One region of the Clostridium sp. JNZ X4-2 genome, then DNA from elsewhere that is predicted to be linked to it. Evidence: riboswitches for the same ligand, from Rfam matches in the RefSeq annotation. Region 1 holds a riboswitch; the other holds the start of a gene.
What was found. A riboswitch is a leader RNA that binds a small molecule or an ion and turns the genes downstream of it on or off. The one in region 1 is predicted to bind lysine.
Positions count from the first base shown of each region.

Region 2: it holds a riboswitch for lysine, as region 1 does, so the genes downstream of both, ACYUJ6_RS08175 (amino acid permease) here and ACYUJ6_RS01405 (aspartate kinase) in region 1, are expected to answer to the same signal.

Region 1 covers NZ_CM142685.1:249,411-262,196, forward strand. The annotation lists gene ftsH (ATP-dependent zinc metalloprotease FtsH) at 184-2,064, shown strand; gene ACYUJ6_RS01390 (HelD family protein) at 2,080-4,212, shown strand; gene hydE ([FeFe] hydrogenase H-cluster radical SAM maturase HydE) at 4,265-5,299, shown strand; gene ACYUJ6_RS01400 (PRK06851 family protein) at 5,311-6,393, opposite strand; lysine riboswitch at 6,550-6,730, shown strand; gene ACYUJ6_RS01405 (aspartate kinase) at 6,968-8,170, shown strand; gene lysA (diaminopimelate decarboxylase) at 8,205-9,500, shown strand; gene ACYUJ6_RS01415 (GH36-type glycosyl hydrolase domain-containing protein) at 9,597-12,786, shown strand, end outside.
Region 2 covers NZ_CM142685.1:1,685,251-1,698,036, forward strand. The annotation lists gene ACYUJ6_RS08160 (MutS-related protein) at 1-649, shown strand, start outside; gene rbr (rubrerythrin) at 682-1,266, opposite strand; gene ACYUJ6_RS08170 (ISAs1 family transposase) at 1,529-2,662, shown strand; lysine riboswitch at 2,903-3,080, shown strand; gene ACYUJ6_RS08175 (amino acid permease) at 3,198-4,661, shown strand; gene feoB (ferrous iron transport protein B) at 4,733-6,853, opposite strand; gene ACYUJ6_RS08185 (FeoA family protein) at 6,855-7,109, opposite strand; gene ACYUJ6_RS08190 (ABC transporter ATP-binding protein) at 7,592-8,704, shown strand; gene ACYUJ6_RS08195 (ABC transporter permease) at 8,701-9,600, shown strand; gene ACYUJ6_RS08200 (ABC transporter permease) at 9,600-10,388, shown strand; gene ACYUJ6_RS08205 (polyamine ABC transporter substrate-binding protein) at 10,434-11,510, shown strand; gene ACYUJ6_RS08210 (N-acyl-D-amino-acid deacylase family protein) at 11,578-12,786, shown strand, end outside.

The DNA of each region.
Region 1 (12,786 bases):
AAAAATACTGTCAAATTTATTATTAATAAATGATTTTGACGGTATTTTTATATATAATTATATTGATTGGACTATTGGTTAAAAATAACTTTGAAAATATTTTGTAAATATTATTAGAAAATGGTACATTTATTGTTATAATATAAGTAGAACTATAAGCTGAAATAAAGTGGAGGCTATAATATGTTTAACAACAAAAAATTTAATAAGAACAAGTGGAAATATCTTATTTATTATGCATTATTGGCAGCTATGATTATATTCATAGCCAATGAGTATATTAACGGGGTTAAATCCCAGCATATAAAATACAGTGACTTCATGAATGATATTAATCAGAATAAGATTTCTGAAGTGCAGGTAAGTAAGGATAAACTGATTATAATTCCCAAATCTCAGGACATAGAAGATAAAGGAAAAGTTCTTTATACAGAAAGAATAGAAGATCCTGATTTAGTTAAAAAGTTAAATAGTGCTAAAATTCAATATGGAGGAATACCGCAGGAAAATACTGTACTAAAAGGATTTTTTACAAATTGGGTTTTGCCGTTTATAATAATTGCATTTTTGCTTCAGCTGTTTTTAGGAAAATTAAATAAGAAAATGGGCAGCGGAGTAATGTCTTTTGGTAAAAATACTGCCAAGATATATGCGGAAAATGAAACTGGTGTGAATTTCAACGATGTAGCAGGGCAGGAAGAGGCAAAGGAATCCTTGATGGAAATTGTAGATTTTTTACATAATTCCCAGAGGTATGTGGACATAGGTGCCAGACTTCCTAAGGGAGCTCTTCTTGTGGGACCTCCCGGTACAGGGAAGACTCTTCTTGCAAAAGCAGTGGCTGGTGAAGCTAAAGTGCCTTTTTTCTCAATATCAGGTTCTGCATTTGTGGAAATGTTTGTAGGAATGGGTGCTGCAAGAGTAAGGGACTTGTTTCAGCAAGCTCAAGAAAAAGCTCCTTGTATAGTATTTATAGATGAAATAGATGCTATTGGAAAAAGCAGAGATGGAAATATATCGGGAAATGACGAAAGAGAGCAGACCTTGAATCAGCTTTTGGCGGAAATGGATGGGTTTGATTCTTCTAAGGGAGTAGTTATACTGGCAGCTACAAATAGACCGGAGGTTTTGGATAAGGCTCTTTTGAGACCTGGAAGATTTGATAGAAGGGTTATAGTGGATAGACCTGACTTAAAGGGAAGGGAAGATATTTTAAAAGTACACATAAAGGGTGTAAAAGTTTCACCGGATGTGGATTTAAATGAAATAGCGAAATCCACTCCAGGAGCTGTAGGTGCAGATTTGGCCAATATAATAAATGAAGCGGCATTGAGAGCTGTTAAAAATCACAGATCTCAAGTAAGGCAGGAGGATTTGGAAGAAGCTGTAGAGGTAATTATAGCCGGTAAGGAAAAGAAAGATAGAATACTTTCTCCTGGAGAAAAACAGCAGGTGGCTTTTCACGAAGTAGGTCATGCACTTGTAGCAGCTCTTTTGAAGCATACGGATCCTGTTCATAAAATAACTATAGTTCCCAGGACCATGGGGGCATTAGGATATACCATGCAGCTGCCTGAAGAGGAAAAATATTTAAATACAAAGGATGAGATGATGGATCAGATATGCGTCATGCTTGGCGGGAGATCTGCGGAAGAAGTGAAGTTTAACAGTATATCTACAGGTGCGGCCAATGATATTGAAAGAGCTACCCAGACTGCCAGAAGCATGGTAACAATTTATGGAATGTCAGATAGGTTTGATATGATGGCACTTGAGTCCATTCAAAACAGATATTTGGATGGAAGACCGGTTCAAAACTGCAGTGCGGAAACAGCTTCAATTATTGATGAAGAAACTTTAAAGATAATAAGAAAATCCCATGAAAAGTCTAAAAAAATTCTTCAGGATAATATAGAACTGCTTGTGAACATATCTAAAAGGCTTATAGAGAAAGAAACCTTAATGGGGTATGAATTTATGAGCATGATAAAAGATTATAATGAAAAAAAAGGAGCAGGATCTCCTAGTACAGGAGTTTTGACTTCAGATTCTGATAATGTATAGGGTGGAGATATGAATATGTGGAAAGGTGATTTAAAAGGTGAGCCAGATAGAGAAGTTCAATTAAACCTTGAAGGAGAAAAGTTAAGAAAAGTACTGAATGAGATAAATACATATATGATAGATAGTATAAAGCTTAGAAAAGAAGTTATTGATTATATTTTGGATTTGAGGAAAAAGAATCTGGAACAATATGAAGATGATGAAGATAAGCTCATTGAGTATTTTGATCATGAAATATATACAAAAGAAGAGCAATTTAGATTGGTAAACAAGAGCATAAAAGAACTTACTATACTGAAGGATTCGCCTTATTTTGGAAAAATAATTTTTGAAGATGAGTATGGCAGGGAAAAAATATATATAGGCAGATTCGGAATGAGCAATAGAGAAGATTATGAGCCTGTCATAGTGGATTGGAGATCTCCTGTGTGCAGTTTGTTCTATTCAGGAAGCTTGGGGCGGGCTAGCTATAAATCACCTATGGGAACAATAGAGGCAGATATACTTGGTAAAAGGCAGTTTATTATAAAAAAGTCAAACCTTATTGGAATGTTTGATTCCAATATGGATGTAAAAGATGAAATATTACAGATGGTGTTAAGTAAAAATGCCGGTGAAAAATTGAAAGACATAGTGATGACTATACAGAAGGAGCAGGATGCTTTAATAAGGCAGCCCAGGGAAGGGGCTGTTGTAGTAAATGGCATAGCTGGCAGCGGAAAGACCACTGTGGCATTGCATAGGGTAGCTTACTTGTTATATAATTACAGAAAGTTACTCCAGGGAAAGGTGCTTATATTAGGACCCAATAGCATATTCATGGATTATATTTCTTTGGTATTGCCCAGCTTGGGGGAAGAAGAAGTTACTCAGCTTACATTTAGTGAATTTGCCCGTGGTATTCTGAACTTACCGGATATGATGGATCTGAGGGAGTACATGGAAAATATCTTAAGTGGAGATGAGCAGTTCATCCATGAAATAATTTATAAAAATTCTTTAAGATATGCAGCTGATATAGATAAACTAATCAGCAGCATAGAGAAAAATTATTTTGTGGCAGAGGATGTACTATTCTATGACAAAATAATAGTGACTAAAGAGGAAATGGAGAAAATGCTTAAATATTACTTTAAGGAGATGCCGCTGTTTAAAAGAAGCATAAGATTGAAAAAGGTCATATATTCAAGGATAAAAGATGAAAGAAATCTTTTAGTAAGACATATACAAAAAAAATACAGGAATAAGCTTGAGAGTATGACAGAAGAAGAATTAAATTCTCATCAGACAAATTTAGAATACAAAAAAAGAAATGAAATAGAAGAAGTTATAAAAGAAGTTGTAAAAATAAAAGGGAATAAATTAAAGTGGCTGAAAGAGCCGGATATAATGTCAATATACAGTGACTTTAATAAAAACAGGGAATTGATTCAGGAGGATTTAGCGGCTATTTTGTATTTGAAAATGAAATTAGACGGAACAAAATATAAAGATAAAATAAAGCATATAGTCATAGATGAAGCTCAGGATTATTCCCCGCTGCAGTTTAAGGTTATAAAAGAACTTACTGGCTGTAATTCTTTTACTGTAGTAGGAGATGTGAATCAGAGAATTATACCTTCAGATGAAAGACCTGCCATGATGAATTTGAATAATATTTTTTCGGATTTAAAGGTGAAAAATTTTTCGCTGGGCAGAAGCTATAGATCTACCAATGAAATAAATAATTATGCAAACCAGTATTTAAAAAGCGGTAAAGTCATATCTTTGATAAGAAGCGGCACAGAAGTTGTAGAAGAACAGATAAGCAGTTTAAATAAACTTGTGGATAGGATATTGAAAGATATGGTAGAATTAAAGGAAAAAGGCTATGAAAGTATTGCTGTAATCTGCAAAAACTTAAAAGACACAGAAATTTTAAGCAATTTAATAAAAAAAACCATGTACATAAAATTAATCAACGGAGAAGATATGATTTATTCCAGTGGAGAAGTTATACTTCCAAGTTATTTTGCCAAGGGGCTGGAATTTGATGCTGTTATAATGATAGACACTTCTTACAGTCATGAGGAAGATACATTAAAATATATAGTTGCTACAAGGGCGCTGCATGAGCTGCATGTATATAAGATTTCTTCCATTGGCTGATTATATAATTGTGGTCTGTTCAAATGTTTTTATAAAAGGAGGTTAAGACATTATGAATAATTTAATTTCGCTGATTAAAAAAACTGAATTTAATCATTCGCTTACTAAAAGTGAAATAACCGAGTTATTTAAAAACGATGAATGCAATAGGGAACTTTTTAAAGCAGCAGACAGGGTGAGGAAAAAATATGTGGGAGATGAGGTCCATTTAAGGGGGTTAATAGAGTTTTCTAATATATGCAAGAGAAATTGCATGTATTGTGGATTAAGACGTGATAATAAGAAAATTAAGAGATACAGAATACTACCGGATGAAATAATCAAGCTGGCCAAAAAAGCAGTGGGTTATGGTTATAAAACCATAGTCATGCAATCTGGAGAAGACGATTACTATACAGTGGATAGATTAAAATATATAATATCAGATATAAAGAAAATGGATGTGGCGGTAACCTTGAGCATAGGAGAAAAGACGTTTGAGGAGTATAAGGCCTTCAAAGAGGCTGGAGCAGACAGATATTTAATACGGATAGAGACAACTGATCCTGCATTGTATGCAAAAATGGATCCGGGCATGAGTCATGAAAACAGAAAACGCTGTCTGAGGGATCTTAAGGCTTTGGGATATGAAGTTGGAACGGGATGCTTGATTGGACTTCCGGGTCAGAGTTTTGAATCACTGGCAGACGACATATTGTTTTTTAAAGATATAGATGCAGATATGGTGGGAGTAGGACCCTTTATTCCAAATGAAGATACACCTTTAAAGAATGAAAGGGGAGGGGATTTTTTAACCAGTCTTAAGGTAGTGGCAATAAGCAGATTATTAATGCCCAATATCAATATCCCGGCCACTACAGCTATGGAAACCCTGAACCCCAGGGGAAGGAGTATAGCTCTTCAAAGTGGAGCCAATGCAGTAATGCCGAATGTAACAGAAGGTGTATACAGAAAACTCTACGCTCTTTATCCAGGCAAGATCTGTACTGGTGATACTCCTGCAAACTGTAGAAATTGTATAACCGGCAAGATAATTACCATAGGCAGGGCTGTTTCTGCCTCTAAGGGATTCAGAGTGAAAGCATAATGGAGAACCCATCATGCTTTTTGATTTTTTTCATATTTTTTTATTTTGCTAAAGAATTTCTCACAGGTAATGCTTAGGGCATCTGAGTCTATATTTTCAAAATAACATTTTTCCAGATTATCCTGGAGCTTTTTATTCGAAGACAATATAGATAAACTTTTATTGAGAAAGAGATAGAAATTTGTTTTATCTTCTTCTACATCTGCTTTATTTATTTTACTGTAGTCAATTAAGTTATTCATATATATTTGTATGCCGTTAAATTGAGTTTTGTTAATCTCATTGGAGGTTATGACGGCAGTATTTAACCGGGGAATTATAATGTGATCTATCTTATCTGTTATGAGAGGATGGTGATATACTTCCACATATAGCCCTCTTTTTACAGCTTCTTCATAAAGAGTTCTAAGAACCAGTGTTTTTCCAGTACCGGGATCACCATTCAGCACATATACTTTATCCATATCGTTATACAGGGTATCTATAAAAGATACTATACCGTTTCGAGTAAGGGCGGTGGCAAACAGATGACTGCTTTTTCCCTGGTTTCCCGGGCTGACGTCAGGTAATATTTTTGATCCGAGATCTTCCATGGTTGCAGTCAGTTTTGAATAATCAACAGCATCTTTATTATAGTGTTCCCAGTCTTCCTGCATAAGTTTTGCAGTTTTTATAAACCTGTAGGATCTTTTGGATATATTTTTGATTTCTGCATTGATGCAGTTTTCCTTCTCCACATATCCTTCAAAATTATTTTTATTTAAATTTTCCTCTAAATCTAGTATTTCATATGACAATTGAGAGTCTATTACATTTAATAGACTGCTGTTTAACAATGCTATGTTCAATTTTTTTATAATTATTCCATCCAATAAGTTTTCATCATAAGGACAATGGTAACATTCTATATCATATCCATTTTTGTTAAAATACTCACTTATATTTTCCATCAGGGAAGATTTTAAAAGCATGGACTTGCTTTTAAAAAAGAATTTCTTGTTTAATGTTTTCTGATTTGTTATAAAGTCCGAAAACAGGTGAAGTCCTTCCCAAGTATTTCCCCCTGTAAAGAAATGTCTCATTTTATCATTCATTATACACACTCCTACCTATTACAATCATTAATATAATATGCTGACATTTTTTATAGGTTCCACTAAAGGATATAATATTGTTTCAATGGAATTTAAAAAAATAGTTGAAATCAGTAAATATTTATGATAAACTTAGAACAATTTAATAATTTAGCTACCTAGGGTAGAGGTGCTGTAATTAATAGTATTTATTTTGAGTTGGCAGACATTTGAAAAATAAAGAAAGGAATTGCGGCCGAAAAATTAGTTTGGCAAAACTGATTTTGGCTTTGTATAGAATATGTACAGAGTTGTCATTAAAATATTTATTTATTTTTAGTGGAGAGCTACAAAGGTACACAACCATGTATGTTTGTACAGTATAGGTGTGTTCCTCTACTGTACTTATTTTTTATCCGATGACTGCCATTGCTGGCACCTACAGCTTTTTCAAAGCCCAGGGATTCCAGGCAATGTTATGTTTATGGATTGGTTCTTCTAAGGTTCAGGTATGGAAGGTATTAGTATTCCCTGTGTGAAAACTCCGCTTGAATCCAAGGATAACTTGATAATAAAAGATTTTGGGGGGAGTATTATGGCGATTATTGTTCAAAAGTATGGAGGGAGTTCTGTAGGAACTCCGGAAAAGATAAAAACTGTGGCAAAGTCAGTAGTAAATAAGGTTAAGGATGGTAATAATTTGGTGGTTGTAGTATCGGCAATGGGGGATACTACAGATAATCTCATAACTCTTGCAAATAAAATTACAGATAATCCGGATAAGAGAGAACTGGATGCACTTTTGTCTACCGGTGAGATGAGATCCTGTGCGCTGCTTGCTATGGCAATTAAGGATTTAGGATATGATGCTGTAAGTTATACAGCTTATCAAATCAGGATAAAAACCAGCGGACAGTACGGAAAGTCTCTCATAGATGACATAGATGAAGATAAAATAAAGAGAGCCCTAAGCAATGGGAAAATTGTAATTGCAGCTGGATTCCAGGGCATAAATCATGAAGGTGATGTCACTACCCTTGGAAGAGGAGGATCAGATACTACAGCAGTTGCCATAGCAGTGAAATTAAATGGAACATGTGAAATTTATACTGATGTAGATGGAATATACAGTGTAGATCCCAGGGAATATAAAGATGCTAAAAAGCTGGACGAAATAGATTATGAGGAAATGCTTGAACTTTCAAGTCTGGGAGCTCGGGTCATGCATTCTAGATCTATAGAACTTGCCCAGAAATATAATATACCTGTATATGTGGGTTTAAGCAACAGTGATACAAGAGGAACAGTTATTAAGGGGGTAGATGATATGAATTTGGAAAGTAAGCCGGTAACAGGATTGGCTACTAGTGATGAGGATGTAGCAATTACAGTGAGAAATATTGACAATGATATAAATATTATTGCCAACTTGTTTGAAAAAATAGCCGACAAAAGAATAAATGTAGATATGATAAGTCAGACGGCACCTATAAATAACAGGGTAAATATATCTTTTACCATACCTAAAGATGATTTGAAGGAATGTTTAAGTATTTTAAAGTCCTATTCAAATAACGAAGTCCAAATTGATATAGATGAGGATATAACCAAATTCTCCATAGTTGGCATAGGTATGAAAACAACATCAGGAGTGGTTGCCAGGATGTTTAAATTATTTAGACAAAATGATATAACTGTAAAAATGATAACTACATCAGAAATAAGAATTACCTGTGCTATAAATCAGAAAGATAAAGTCAGAACCATAAATGTTATAGCCAGGGAATTCAATCTTTAGTATTCATGCAAAAACTTTTGGGAGGAAAACCAGTATGAGGTTATTTGGAAATATGGAAGTTAAAAATAATATTTTGTATATTGGCGGAGTAAGTGCAGAAGATTTGGTAAAAAGGTTTAAAACTCCTCTTTATGTAATAGATGAAGACTTTGTAAGGGATAAATGCAGGAGGTATCATAAAGCTTTTGAAGCAGATAAGAATAATAAGATAACCTATGCTGGAAAGGCATTTTTAACGTTAGCCATGTGCAATATAATAAACAGTGAGGGATTACATTTGGATGTAGTATCAGGCGGAGAACTTTATACTGCTTTAAAAAGTGGTTTTCCCATGGAAAAAGTTTATTTTCATGGTAATAATAAAACACCGGAAGAAATTGAAATGGGATTAAATTTTGGAGTGGGCAGATTTGTCGTAGACAATCTCTGTGAAATGAAGAAAATAAATCTTTTGGCACAAAAAAAGAATATAGTGCAAAAGGTGCTGCTCAGGGTAACTCCGGGTATAGAGGCCCACACCCATGAGTATATAAAGACAGGACAGGTTGATTCAAAATTTGGATTTACCATGTTAAAGGGTGAATACATGGATATGATAAAAAAAGCAATGAGTATGCCTAACTTAAAGTTTGTGGGTGTCCACTGCCATATAGGTTCCGAAATATTTGAAATAAAACCCTATGAGGATGAAGTTGAAATCATGCTTAAACTGGTTAGAAGAATAAAAGACGAAACGGGTTATGAAGTGGAAGAATTAAATTTGGGCGGGGGATTCGGGATATATTACAATGAAGGTGACAAACCCAAATCCATAGAAGACTTTTGTGGTATTATACTGGAAAGTGCAAAGCTAAAGTCAAAAGAACTTAACATAAAACTTCCATCCTTAACAATAGAACCGGGCAGATCCATAATAGGCAATGCAGGAACGACCCTTTATACTATAGGAGCCATAAAAAATATTCCCGGTATAAGAAAATATGTATTTGTAGACGGGGGTATGGCGGATAATATAAGACCTGCCCTTTATGGCGCCAATTATGAATGTGCTGTAGCAAATAAAGTTCACAGCAGTTATGAAGAAACTGTAACCATAGGGGGAAAGTGCTGTGAATCCGGAGATATATTAATAAAGGATGTAAAGCTTCCGGAAGCTAAAACGGGGGATATCCTGGCGGTATCTACCACAGGTGCATATGGATATTCCATGGCCAGCAATTACAATAAGATTCCGATTCCAGCAGCGGTTCTTGTAAAACATGGAGAGGCAAGGCAGATTGTCAGAAGACAGAGTTTTGATGAAATGATAGAAAATGAAATAATGATTTAATTTAAATCTATCCTATCTGTGAATTAATATTTTGTGCTTTATTGGAAACAATAAGTACTGCACAACTTTTTTTTACAGGAAAGGATGGATTTTTTTATGATTTATATTATAGGTTTGACTATAATCATACTGCTTGTGGTAATTTATAATAATCTGGATAAATGTGGTGATGTAAGCGATAATATGGGAGATGATATTTCTTCCTTCAATGTAAGCAGAGAAGAATTAAAAAAATATGCCAGGAAAATATCCATTGTTCCAGCAGCTGACAGAAAGAGAAGCTGCAAGAAAAAGTTAATGCGGAGTTTGAACGAAGAGTATAAGAACATTTTAAATGGGCGCAGCTTTTTTGAGGATGAGATCAAAAGAAGAATAGAAATAGTACCCTGTGCTGAATGGCTTTTGGATAATCTGTATCTGATAAAAAAGGAATACAAGGATATTAAGACCAGCATGCCGGAGAGCTGTTACAGAGAGCTACCTGTTATAACAGAAGGCATTATGAAAGGGTATCCCCGAATATATTATATTGCCAAAGAAATGCTGTCACATACATATGGTACTGTAAATGAAGATACCATAGAAGACTTCATAAATACATATGAGGAAAATACAATATTAAAGAATTGTGAGCTTTGGGCACTTCCTGTAATGATAAGAATAGCCTTAATTCAAAATATCGGCATTATAACAAAAGATATAATTTTTATGCAGAAAGAGAGGAATAGGGCTGAAGCTGCAGCAGAGCAAATTATAAATTCAGGAAAGAAAGTAAATGATGGGATAGAAAAGCTGAGGAAAGAAAAAATCAAATTTACATCTCATTTCACAGAAAAGTTTATAACGATATTAAGAGATAATTTTATAGAGGACTCCAGAGTATACAACTGGATAGATGAAGAATTAGGCAAGATAGACAGAACTGTGAAGGTAATGGTAAACATTGATCACCAGAAACAGGGAATATGCCAGATCTCAATGGAAAACTTCATTAATGGTATAAGAGAGATAGGTGCTCTAAACTGGAAAGAAAATTTTAAACATCTCAGTTATGTAGAACGGATTTTAGAAAAGGATCCTGCAGCAATCTATAGTAAAATGGATTTTTATTCAAGGGATTACTATAGACATAGAGTAGAGAAATTATCCAAAGCCATAAATGTGCCGGAATCATTTATAGCAAAAAAAGTATTGGAATGTGCTGAAGAAGCTTCTAAATCTGGAGAAGAGTATGAGAAGCATGTAGGTTATTATTTAATGGATGAAGGCAGGGATTGTTTAAAGAAAAAGATAAAAAACAGTGGTGAGGAATACAGGAAAATTGATTTTAAAATTACAGAAAATATAACTGTAGACTTCTATATAGGAACTATAATGTTTGGAACTATTTTTTTAGATGCCCTTATAACAGGAATAAATTTTTATCTGGAAGGCTTATCTTTATGGCAGTACATAATAGGGGCAATTGTGCTTCTAATACCAAGCAGTGAGATATTTTTATCCATATTTAACTGGAGTATAAATAAACTTTCAGAACCCAGGTTCATACCAAAAATAGAATTTAAACAGGGTATACCTGAAGAGTTCAGTACTGCAGTGGTAATACCTGCGCTTACAAGTGACGAACATAGAATAAGGGATCTTATCAGTGACATGGAAGTGTATTACCTGGCAAATAAAGAGGAAAATCTATATTTTGTACTTCTTGAAGACTTCAAGGATAATACTGGAGAGGAAGATGATAAAGATAAATCCATAGTGAGTACTGCATTGCATGAAGTGAAAAAGCTTAATAAAAAATATGGGTGTCAGGGAAAAGATAAATTCTATTTTTTAAGCAGACACAGAAAATACAATGAAAAGGAAGAAAAATGGATTGGATGGGAAAGAAAACGTGGTAAATTAATGGAGTTCAATTCCCTGATAAGAGGAGATAAGACTACAAGTTATGAGGTTATAAGCGGGGATATAAAAAATTTGTATAAGGTGAAATATGTAATAACTCTGGATGCAGATACTATGATCCCCAAAGATACAGCTAAATTACTTATAGGAGCTATGGTTCATCCCTTAAATCTGCCTTATTTGGATAATAAAAAGATAATAAGAGGGCATGGGTTAATGCAGCCAAGAGTAAGTGTGGGCGTATTGAGTGCAAATAAGACTTTGTATTCAAGCATTTTTTCCGGCCAGACTGGTATAGATGTATATACTACGGCTATTTCTGATGTGTATGAGGATCTGTTTGATGAAGGAATATTTACAGGTAAGGGAATTTATGATGTGGATGTGTTTAATAAGGTTTTAAAAGATGAAATACCTGAAAACACTGTGTTAAGCCATGATCTGTTGGAGGGGTCCTATGTGAGGGCTGCTCTTTTAACGGATGTAGAGCTTATAGACGGATATCCGGCCTATTATGATTCCAGCTGCAAAAGGCTGCACAGATGGGTCAGGGGTGACTGGCAGCTAATACCCTGGATTTTCAAGAAAGGATCTTTGAATAAATTATCCAGATGGAAAATATTTGACAATTTAAGAAGAAGCATGGTATCTCCAGGCATAATGATACTCATTATAATAGCTCTAACTGTATTTGAAAGTCCGGATAATCTTCTGATTGTGGCATTGATTTCATTGTTATGCCCTATATTTTTTGATGTATCGGAAACCGTAGTATGCCCTGCCGGGGAAGCAAGCCTTCCAGGGAAAATAGGGAATTCTAAAAATGCAGTGGAACAATTTTTCCTTATATTAAGCTTTTTACCTTATCAGGCCTATTTAATGTGGGATGCTATCACAAGAACAGTTTACAGGGTATTTATAAGTAAAAAGCATCTGCTTCAATGGCAGACCTCAGCAGATACGGAAGCGGTTTCCACAAAAACATTTAAAGGTTACCTGAAATCCATGTGGATATGCAGTGTTACCGGGGTGGTTATAGCTCTGCTGGCCTTTAGGAATAATATAGATACTGTATTTTTAATGCTGCCCTTTTGTATAATTTGGTTTTTTGCACCTTGGACGGCATTTAATGTAAGCAGGGAAGAAAAGGATAATGAAAAAATACAGATGAAATGTGAAGAAAAAGAACTGTTGAGAAGGTTGAGTAGAGAAACCTGGGCTTATTTTGAGGATTTCATGCTGCCGGAAAATAATTGGCTACCACCAGATAATTATCAGGAGAACCCTTATAAGGGTATAGCTTGTAGAACATCTCCAACTAACATGGCCATGGGGATCACGTCAAATATAGTAGCTTATGATTTGGGGTATATTGGAGTAA
Region 2 (12,786 bases), 1.4 Mb from region 1:
TGAGATTTTGGATATTCCTCTTGTGTTCAAGGCAGACTCCATGGCACATCCTCTTCTTGGGGAAAGAGCAGTATGCAATGATTTGACTTTAAAAAAGCCTTCAGGTATAGTGCTTATTACAGGATCAAATATGTCGGGAAAGAGCACTCTTTTGAGAACTGCAGGTATAAACTTGGTTCTGGCATACGCAGGTGCTCCGGTTTATGCAAAAAAGTTCAGCTGTTCTATAATGAGAATTTATACCTGTATGAGGATAAGTGATAACCTGGAAGAAAACATTTCTTCTTTTTATGGTGAAATACTTAGAATAAAACAAATTGTAGAAGCTTGCAGCAGAGGAGAACAGATATTTTTCCTTTTGGATGAGATATTCAAGGGTACTAATTCCATTGACAGACACCTGGGAGCTAAAATTTTAATAAAAAATTTAGAAGCTGCAAAAACCTGTGGAATGGTATCTACCCATGATTTAGAATTAGCTGAAATGGAAAATGAGAGCGGCGGCAGAATAAAAAATTATCATTTCAAAGAATTTTATGAAGATGGGAAAATTAGATTTGATTATAAACTTAGATCAGGAGTTTCAAGTACTAGAAATGCACTTTATTTAATGAAAATGGCAGGTATAGATGCAGGGATATCACTGTAGCAGTGATATCCCTCCCATTGCATTCTAAAATATTAAAATTGTTCTACGAATAACTCAAAATATGATTGAGGATGTGCACAGGCAGGACAAACTTTAGGTGCAGATGTTCCTTCATAGATATATCCGCAATTATTGCATTTCCATTTATATACCTTGTCTTTTTTAAATACAGTATCATCTTCTACGTTTTTAAGTAAAGCCAGGTATCTTTCTTCATGATGTTTTTCCACTTCAGCTATTTTTCTGAAAACAGTTGCTATAGTGTGAAAGCCCTCTTTATCTGCTGTGTCGGCAAATGAAGGATATAGCTGGGACCATTCTTCATTTTCTCCATTTGCTGCTGCCTTGAGAATAGTTTTAGTGTCTCCTAGTGCAACTGGATAAGAAGCGTTTATCTCTACAGCTTGACCCTGTAAATCTTCATTTAAAAATTTAAAAAATCTCTTGGCATGTTCTTTTTCATTTTCAGCAGTTTCTAAAAATATATTTGAAATTTGAACATAACCTTCTTTTTTTGCAGTAGACGAATAATAAGTGTATCTGTTTCTTGCCTGAGATTCTCCTGCAAAAGCTTTCATTAAGTTTTCAGCGGTTTTTGTACCCTTTAAAGATGTCATAAAAATTACCTCCTGATAAATAATATAGTTTAATACTTTGTTCTATATAATATAATATATTAATTTCAGCATATATTCAATATAATTTTAACAAGATAATTGAGAAACATGAATATATAGCTTATTGTAAAGGGTTAAAAAATCAGGGTTAACGCATGAGTAAACAAAGTGTTAAAATGCCTAAAATAGTAAGTTTGGAGCTTCTTTTAAACATATTATTGTGGTATTATAAATCATATAAATTTATATGAGGTAAAATACCATGGTAAAACGTAAAATGTTAACACATTATTTTGGACTTATAACAGATCAAAGACAGGATACAAAAATTAAACATAACCTAACATCAATATTATTCATAGCTGTAGTTGCAACATTAGCAAATTGTGACAGCTGGGTGGCTATAGAAGATTTTGCAAACGACAGGATCGATTTCTTCAAAAAATATCTGACTTTGCCATATGGGATACCTTCTCATGATACCTTGCAAAGAGTTTTTGAATGGATTGACCCAAAAGAATTTAGAAGTAGTTTTATGAAATGGATAGAAGAAATATCAGCAAGTTTGAATGGATCTATTATAGCGATTGATGGAAAGACTGTATGCGGAGCACGTAATATAGCTGAAGAAAAATCAGCAATACATATAGTAAGTGCATGGGCAAGTAAATATAGAATAGTTATAGGACAGGTAAAAACTGCCGAAAAAAGTAATGAAATTACGGCTATTCCAGAACTTCTAAAATTACTAGATATTAATGGATGTATTGTAACTACTGATGCAATGGGATGTCAGAAAGATATAGTAAAAGCGATAGTGGATAAGAATTCTGATTATGTGCTTGCACTAAAAGGAAACCAGAAGCTTTTTTATGAAGAAGTTAAAGAATATTTAGATGATGCAGTAGAAACGGGCTTTAAAGGTATTCCATACAATTATACAATGACAGTAGATAAGGGACATGGAAGAAATGAAGTACGAAAATACTACATTACAGAAAGTATAGATTGGCTCAGTACACGCAGTGAATGGAAAAGTTTAAAAAGTATAGGAATAGCTGTACGAAAGAGTGAAGAAAAAGGGAAAATAACAATAGAGAAAAGATACTATATAAGTTCTCTACCGGCTGATGCTGTAAAATTTTCAAATGCTGTGCGTAAGCACTGGGGAATTGAAAGTATGCATTGGGTACTTGATGTAGTGTTTAATGAAGATTCTAACAGGACAAGAAAGGAACACAGTCCAGAGAATCTATCATTACTTAGGAAGTTTGCACTTAATATACTTAGAAATATAGAAACAGAAAAACCTATGAGTGGCCCAAGGAAAAGGGCTAAAGCAATGACAAATGAAGATTTTCTTGATTCAATTGTAAAGCATACATTTTTGGCTTGATAAAATAGGGCTTATTTTTGATGTCACGGGATATATCCAATAACAAGGACTATCTGGTTAATTAAAAAAAAGCTATTGGTTCATACCACCATATGTGAAAATTTAGCAATGATAGAATTTATTCCAGAGTTTATCTGGGACATAAGAGATTATAACTTTTCATGCGTTTGCCCTGGTTAAAAAATAAAAATATATTGACTAATTTTAAATTTTAGTTCATAATGTTTATTATAAGTGAATAACTGAGGTAGAGGTGCGAAATTTAAGAGTAAAGCTGTGGAGTTAAGCACGGTGAAGCAGCTTGAAAGGAAATTTTGCCGAAGTATTCAGCTAATGTTTTAATGCTGAATAACTGGATTTGTACAGAATATGTACAAAGCTGTCACAATATTTTAGTTTGTGGAGAGCTATCATTCATTGTAGGATTAATATTTTTTTTATATTTATTACCTTGAGTGTACTCTCAAGGTAATTTTTATGCTCATCTTAGTTAGTTCACTTATGGGAACTTAAAAACCCATAAGGAGGAAGAAAAATGCAAAATGTAGCAAAGCAAAGTAATGAAAACGCGTATAAACTTAAAAGAGGACTTAAAGCAAGGCATTTAAATATGATTGCCATGGGAGGAGCTATTGGAACAGGTATATTTTTGGCATTGGGCGCCACTATCAATCAGGCAGGCCCAGGAGGTGCATTGGTAGCTTATGGCTGCATAGGAGTTATGGTATATTTTTTAATGACCAGTTTAGGAGAAATGGCTACTTATATGCCGGATTCAGGTTCTTTCGGCACCTATGCCAGTAAATTCGTGGATCCGGCTTTAGGTTTTGCATTGGGATGGAACTATTGGTATAATTGGGCCATAACTGTGGCAGCTGAGATGGTAGCAGGAGCTCTTATAATGAAATACTGGTTTCCAGGTGTACCTGCTATTATATGGAGCATATGTTTTTTGGGTTTAATAGTTGGACTTAATTTATTATCTGCAAAAGCTTATGGAGAGTCGGAATTTTGGTTTGCAGGTATTAAGGTTTTAACGGTTATTGTATTTTTATTAGTTGGTATAGCAACCATTTTGGGTATATTTAATGGAAAACCGGTTGGACTGAAAAATTTTACAGTTGGAGAAGCTCCTTTTGTAGGAGGATTCAAATCTATATTTCTGGTATTTTTAATTGCAGGTTTTTCCTTCCAAGGTACAGAACTTGTAGGTATAGCAGCAGGGGAAAGTGAAAATCCGGAGAAAACTATACCAAAGGCAATTAATACTATATTTTGGAGAATATTATTATTTTATATAGGTACAATATTTGTAGTAGGAGCCTTAATTCCATATATGAATGCAGGTGTTAATACAAGTCCCTTTACTATGGTATTTAAAAGAGCCGGTGTGGCAGGAGCAGCTTCTCTTATGAATGCCATTATATTGACTTCAGTATTGTCTGCAGGAAATTCTGGAATGTATGCTTCCAGCAGAATGTTATATTCCATGGCTAAGGATAAAAAGGCCCCTGCCTGGCTGGGCAAGGTTAATTCAAGGGGAGTTCCTGTAAATTCACTGATATTGACTACAATAGTGGCATCTGCCTGTTTCCTTACAGGGCTTTATGCGGAAACTACAGTTTATGTGTGGCTGGTAGCAGCTTCAGGACTGGCAGGATTTGTAGCCTGGCTGGGAATAGCACTTTGTCACTATCGTTTTAGAAAGGCTTATGTTGCTCAAAAACGTGATTTTAGCAAATTGAAATATAAGGCTAAATTATTTCCGCTGGGACCCATAATAGCACTGGCACTTTGTATTATAGTTATTTTGGGACAGGGTATTACTTATTTTGAAGCCAGTAAAATAGATTGGAGCGGAGTGATTTCATCTTATATAGGTCTTCCGTTATTCGGAGGATTGTGGTTGTGGTATAAGAAAAAATATCACACTGCTGTGATAAAATTGGAAAAGGTGGATTTTGACAGTATTGAAAATGATATGAAGTCCTTAAAATAATATGGTAAAAATTGAATTGTCAGAGAGAAAAATTCTTACTCGCTGACAATTTTTATTTTAAATCAAATATTTCACCATATCAGCATATGAAGACCATTGTAAATCAAGGTAGTGCACAAGCATATTATAAAAGCAGTTAACAATGGAATTAGTGCCGAAAACATCATCCATTTTACACTTCCCGTTTCTTTTTTTATGGTAAGGAGAGTAGTGGCGCAAGGCCAATGCAGTAAACTAAACAACATGGTGTTTAAAGCTGTAAGATATGTCCAGCCATGACTTAAAAAAATTTGCTTTAAAGATAGAATACTGTCAACGTTCACCATTGTATTTGTAGATAAATATAACATAAGTAAGATTGGAAGTACTATTTCATTTGCAGGAAGACCAAGTACAAAGGCCATTAATATACACCCATCCAGCCCTATAAACTTGCCTAAGGGATTCAGAAACATAACAACATGATTTATTATACTGGTATTTCCAAGGTATATATTTGAAAGTATCCATATAACTGCTCCCGCTGGTGCTGCCACAATTACTGCTCTCCATAGTACAAATATAGTCCTGTCTATTATGGAAGTATAGATTACCCTTCCTATCTGAGGCTTTCTGTAAGGGGGAAGCTCCAGAGTGAATGTAGATGAAACACCTTTTAATATGGTTTTTGAGAGCAGATAGGATACAGCTAAGGTTACAACTATACCAAATATTATGAGCAGTGTAATGACTACAGCAGGAATTATTTTGGAAAATCCGAAGGCTGAAGCGAAAAACAAGGAGGATATTACTATAAGTGTAGGAAACCTTCCATTACATGGAACAAAATTGTTTGTAATAGTGGCTATAAGTTTTTCCCTAGGAGAGTCTATTATCCTGCAGCCTATTACTCCAGCAGCATTACATCCAAGTCCCATACACATGGTGAGACATTGCTTGCCGTGAGCGCAGGCTTTTTTAAAAAGATGATCCAGATTAAATGCAACTCTAGGCAGATATCCGATATCTTCAAGCAAGGTAAAAATTGGAAAAAAAATGGCCATAGGAGGAAGCATTACAGATATAACCCAGGCTGAAGTTCTGTAAATTCCTAAAATCAGCATTCCATACAGCCAGCTTGGAGCGTTAACCTGGGTAAACCATTTAGTCAATATATCTTCAAAGCCGAATAATAGTTTAGAGAGAATATCAGAAGGTAGATTTGCCCCTTTTATTGTTATCCATAGAATAGCACACAGCATCAGAAGCATAAGAGGTATTCCATACCTTTTTGAAGTTATTATGGCATCGGGGTTAATGTCCTTATGTGTATTTTTACCGCTCGTTTTAATATAATTTGATTTTATGGACTCCGCCAGTTTATAATTTTGTTCTGTTATATAATCCCGTATTTTTTCTTTATCCATATCCCTGCACAATTCATCTGCAAATTTTTTTACAGAATACAGATCACTTTTGTCAAGATACTTGACCATGGAATTAATCATGCTTTCATTTCCATCCATAAGTCTTATAGAAAGCCACCTGGAGTTTATATCTGGAAAAGTTGTTTTTACTGATTGTTCTATTTTATTTATAACATTTTCTATGTTTTCATTGTATATTACAGGATTGTAATCTAATTTGATTTTATTTGATGCGGTATTATATATAGCTTCTTTCAATCCTTCTATACCTATGTTGTTTCTGGCAGCGGACATGATTACCGGTATTCCAAGCCTTTTCTCTATGGCTTTACCATCTATGATTATATTTTTTTTCTTTGCTTCATCTATTAGGTTTATGCATAGCACTATATTACTGGTGATTTCCATTACCTGGAATACCAGGTTTAAGTTTCGCTCTAAACAGGTGGCATCTGTAATTACAGCTATGGCATCAGGTCTCCCAAAACATATAAAATCCCTTGCTACTGTTTCCTCGGTGGAGGAAGCAAATATAGAATAGGTACCGGGTAAATCAACAATTAAAAAATCTCTATCTTTATATTTATAGTTTCCACGGGCATTTACTACAGTTTTTCCGGGCCAATTGCCTGTATGCTGATGAAGACCTGTAAGAGAATTAAAAATAGTGCTTTTACCGGTATTGGGGTTTCCTGCCAGTGCTATTACAAAAGTTTTTTCTTTAGTTTCTATATTAAATATATCTTTAAGGGACTTATTTCTTGTGGATTCAAAAGTTAGGCCCATACTATTCTCCTTTATAATATTGATTGAATTTTACTTGTTTTATAGCTATTAAAGAAGCCTCTTCCTTTCTAAGTGCAATTAAGGTATCTCTAATTTTATATACAGTTAGATTATCACCGGGTCCTTTTAATATCACTTCAATTAAAGTTCCTTTGGTAATGCCAAGTGCCATCATTCTTTCTCTAAGCAGATTTTTGGAAAAAAGCTGTTTCACTACTACTGTTTTACCCACGCTTACATGACAAAGTTTTTCCATCTTAATTCCTCCTTACAGGGATTATAAAAATATGAAATTATTTCCCCAGACTAAAAATATTAGTTTAGATTAAAATTAGGTTCAATATTAATGTATGAAAGGTAAAAATAATGGTGATAGTAAATTTGATGTAAGTATTAAAATTAGACCTTACACAAAATAATTGACTTAAAGGTATTAATGTGATATTATAACCCTGTAATTCAAATTTGAGCAAAGCACTAGGAATTAATATTGAAAATATCATATTTTAAACAAAGTTTTGAATATTATATTGTTTCATATAATATAAAGAAAATTTTTATATAATAACAGGGTGAGTAGGGACTGCAGAAGTGAGCTTCTGCCTCTGTAATAGAGGTGGGGGCTTTTTGGTTTAAACAAATAGTAAAATATACATCTTACACAATTATACATTTATTAACTATAATTATAATGATGAAAAAAATTCAGCAATTGTTATAAAATGGAGGTGAAGAACATTGGATACTATACTTAAACTTGTTAATCTGATAAAAATATTTAATAATCAAAAGGTAATAAAAAATATTTCCATAGATATTAAAAGAGGTGAATTTTTAACTATTTTAGGGCCCAGCGGCTGTGGGAAGACTACTACACTTAGAATGATTGCAGGATTTGAAAAACCTACTAGTGGAAACATTCTATTGGATGGACAACACATAGAAAATAAAGAACCCTATGAATTAAACATCAATACTGTTTTCCAGAATTATGCCCTTTTTCCCCATATGAATGTGTATAACAACATAGCCTACGGACTTAAGATCAAGAAATTTAAGAGGTCAGAAATAAAAAAACGTGTAACTAAAATGTTAGAACTTGTACAACTTAATAACTATGAAAAGAGAATGCCAAGCCAGTTAAGCGGGGGTCAAAAACAAAGGGTGGCAATTGCAAGAGCACTTATAAACAACCCTAAAATATTGCTTTTGGATGAACCTTTAGGTGCATTGGATTTTAAACTCAGAAAAAAAATGCAGATGGAGTTAAAATTCCTTCAGCAAAAATTAGGTATAACTTTTATATATGTAACTCATGATCAAGAAGAGGCTCTTAATATATCCGATAGAATAGTTATAATGAATGCCGGAGCTATAGAACAGTTAGGCGATGCCAGAGATATATACGAAAGACCCAGAACCAAGTTTGTGGCAAGCTTTATAGGTGAATCCAATTTGTTTGATTCAACAGTAGAAAATATTTTTGGAGATAAGACTTTATTAAAAACAAAAAATTCAAAAATAGTTGCAAACAATAAATCATTGGAGGCTGGGGATAAAGTCTGTATACTGGTCAGGCCGGAAAATATCAGGTATTCTCTAGGAAGTGTTGAGCATTTTAGCCTTAAAGCAGTAGTTAAAGAAAATATATATTTAGGATCTAATATAAGGACTAATTTTATTTTGGAGGATGGAAGGAAGGTAACTTCAATTAATTATAATAAAAACTTGGAGGTGCCAAAGGTGGATGAATCTGTCTGGATATACTGGGATCCTCAGGATGCCGTAATAATAAATCAGAAAAAAGAGTACAATGAATTGGAGTCAAGGGAAAAGGTGATGGTTAGTTGAGAATTGAAAGCAAATCCACACATGAAAAAAATATAGTTAAAAGATGGATCCCAAATTTTGAAAAGAGTTTTTTTATACTTCCCATTTCTATATGGATGATATTTTTTATGGCAGTTCCCATTTTGTATATTGTGTTCATAAGTTTTCTTCAAAGGGGAGTAAATGGCGGGATAGATTTTATATTTTCCGTGGAAAATTATAAAAGAATTATATCTCCTCTTTATTTTAAAGTATTTTTTGATTCTGTATCCATTGCACTTATAACTACACTGTGTACGCTGGTTCTAGGATATCCTTTTGCATATCTGGTGGTGAAAATACCAAAGAGATTTCGTATACTGGCCATAATGTTAATAATTATCCCTTTCTGGACAAATTCTCTTATAAGAACCTATGCATGGATGATACTTATGAGTACAGAAGGACTTATAAATAATGTACTTATTAAAACAGGACTTATAAGTGAACCGCTGGAGATGCTTTACACTTATGGGGCAGTACTTGTAGGAATGATATATACTCTTTTCCCATTTATGGTACTTCCATTGTACACTTCCATAGAAAAGATACAAAAAATTTATATTGATGCGGCTGAGGATTTGGGGGCAAGCCCCTTTAGAGCTTTTTTAACTGTGACTTTGCCCCTCACCATGCCAGGGGTGGTTGCAGGATGTGTTCTGGTTTTTATACCTTCTCTTGGATTATTTTATATATGTGATCTGATGGGCGGAAGCAAAGTGATGCTTATGGGAAACCTCATTAGGAATCAATTTCTAGTATCGAGGGATTGGCCTTTTGGAGCAGCTGTATCTATAATTATGATAATTGCGGTTTTGATTATTGTGGGTATCAGCGTGAAATTAGTGGGCAGGAAAATTGATTTGGAGGTTTTCTGATGAAAACTAAAATTTTTAAAGGAATTTCCAACATATATATTGGAATAATATTTATATTTTTATATTTACCTATATTTGTAGTTGTGGCCTATTCTTTCAATCAGGCGGCAGCGGGAACTGGGTGGACAGGATTTACCATGGAGTGGTATGAAAAATTATTTGAGGATTTAAATGTTATTGTAGCATTTAAAAACAGCTTAATCATAGCGGTTGCAAGTACTGTGGTTTCTTCCATAATAGGAACAATAGGAGCTGTTGGTTTATATAAGTACAATTTTAAAGGCAAGAGTGTGGTAGAAGGACTTTTAAATATAACCATTGTCATACCTGAAATAATTATGGGTATTGCCCTGCTTATGTATTTTTCACAGATGGGATTTTCACTTGGTATAGGTACGTTGGTTTTATCCCATGCTACTTTTAGCATACCTTTTGTGTTTATTGTAGTAAAGTCAAGACTTGCAGGATTTGATTCCAATATTGAGGATGCAGCCATGGATCTGGGAGCCAATAGGTTTAAAGTATTTACCAGCATTATATTTCCACTGATATTGCCAGGTATACTTTCAGGGGCAATGATTGCTTTTGTCCTGTCTTTTGATGATGTAATTATAAACTTTTTTGTATCAGGACCGGAAAGCACAACTTTACCTATAAAAATATTTTCCATGCTTAAATTTGGTTTATCGCCAGAAATCAACGCACTTTGTACTTTAATGCTCTTGATTACTTTTGGAATTTTAATTTTTGCACAGTCTGTTAAAATGATAGGGGCTAAAAAGGTATAGCCGGTTCATATATTTATATAGCATAAAATTAGGGAGGAATATATAATGAAAAAGAAATTATTTAAGTTATTAAGTCTGGCAGTGATGACTACATGTTTGATGTTTACCCTATCTGCCTGTGGAAATCAAAAGCAAACATCTGGCAGCAGTGAGAAAGTGGTAAATTTATTTACCTGGGCCAATTATGTACCTGATTCCGTAGTAAATGAGTTTCAAAAGCAAACTGGAATAAAAGTAAATTACAGTAACTTTTCTACCAATGAGGAGATGCTTGCAAAACTTCAGGCTTCCAAGGGTTCTCAGTATGATGTAGTAATATGCAGTGATTATATTATTGAAGTTATGGGGAAACAAAAAGACATTTTAATGCAGCCCATAGATAAATCAAAAATACCTAACTATAAGAATGTGGATCCTCAATTTTTAGCTCAGCCCTATGATAAAGACAACAAATATTCTATACCATATACCCTGGGAAGCCAGATGATTGTATATAATTCTGAAAAGGTAAATTTTCCTATAAAAGGGTATAAGGATCTCTGGAATCCTGCACTTAAAAATTCAATAGTGCTTGTAGATGATCCTAGAATAGTAATAGGTATGACACTTAAGAAATTAGGTTATTCCATGAATGAAACAGATCCTAAAAAATTGGATCAGGCTAAACAGGAACTAGATAAGCTAAAACCAAATGTGAAGGTGTTTGATGCAGATACACCACATAACAGCCTTATAAATGGTGATGCTACGGTTGGATTTATGTATGGTTCACAGGCATCCGCAGCAGTTAAGTCAAATCCAAAACTCAAAATAGTATATCCTGAAGAAGGAATGAATGCGGAGGAGGATAATTTTATTATACCAGTAAAGGCACCTCATAAAGAAAATGCAGAAAAGTTTATAAATTTTATGTTGGACGGCAAAATAAGCAATGAAGCAACTACAGCTAATGAGTATGTAAATACAAATAAGGCCGCTAAAAAATACATGTCTAAAGAATACTTGAATAATAAGGCTGTATTTATACCGGATGCAGAGTTAAAGAGAGCTGAAAGGTTTAAAGATGTAGGAAGCGCTACAAAAACTTATGACTTAATATGGTCTGAATTTAAACAGAAGTAATATTTGGAAAATACTTTTAGAAATCAAATGTATTGGCAGAAAGTATTTTTGAAGGGGGGGTGGTTTTATGAATATCTATGATGTAGTTATAAAAAATGCTCAAATTGCGGATCCGGAGCAGCAGATTATATTCAGGGGCAATATAGCACTGCTAAATGGCAGGATAGCTGCAATTACCAGCGAGAATATAAATGGAAAAAGAGAAATAGATGCTGAAGGTTATATAGTGAGTCCTGGGTTTATAGATATTCATGCCCATATTGATGGGGATATGAGTTGCGGAGAATTATCCCTAGTTCAGGGAGTTACTACCACAGTAGGAGGTAATTGCGGTGGCGGGCCATTGAATTTGGATGAATTTTTCAGAGTACAAAATGGAAATGGATTTTTGATAAACCAGCTTCAATTTATAGGACACTCATTTAGCCTGAGGTACAGAGTAGGAATTACTAACTCTTATATTGGAGCAACAGAAGATGAAATACAAAAAATGAAATACATTTTGGAAAGGGAATTTTGTAATGGTGCAGTAGGATTATCCTTTGGACTTGAATATGCTCCGGGATCTTCTTTTGAGGAAGTCATAGCTTTAAGTAAGATAGCTTCGCAGTATAAAAAAATAATTTCTATTCACACTAGACTTAAGAACCCAAATGATCTGGAATCTCTTAGGGAAGCTGTGAGAATTTCTGAACTTACAGGAGCATTGGTACAGGTGTCCCATCTGGTATATCAGTATGGAACAGGGGTTATGACTGAGGCACTTGACATTCTTGATGAGGCCAGAAAAAGAGGTGTTAATATATGGGCAGACAGTGGTATGTATACTTCTTTTGCCACAGGTATGAGCACCAGTGTTTTTGACAAAGAGCACATTAGGGAATTTGGGTGGAAGTTCAGTGATTTATATCTTGCTTCTGGAAAGCTTAGAGGAAGGTGCCTTACAAAAAATTTATATGAAAGTATGAGAAGAAAAAAGGAAAATGCAATAATAATTTGCAATACTGGAGTGGAGGAAGAAATTTATGAAGCCCTTTTAAAAGACTATATAGTATTGTCTTCAGATTCAGGATCTAGTCCCACAGGCAACATGGAAGAAGGACATCCGCAAAATGCAGGTACTTTTCCAAGGTTTTTTAGAAAAATGGTAAGAGAAAAAAAGTATATTTCGCCTATTAAGGCTATTGAAAAGTGTACTTTGACACCAGCCCGTATACTTGGACTTAGAAACAAAGGCAGGATGGCTGTAGGATGCGATGGAGATTTAGTTGTATTT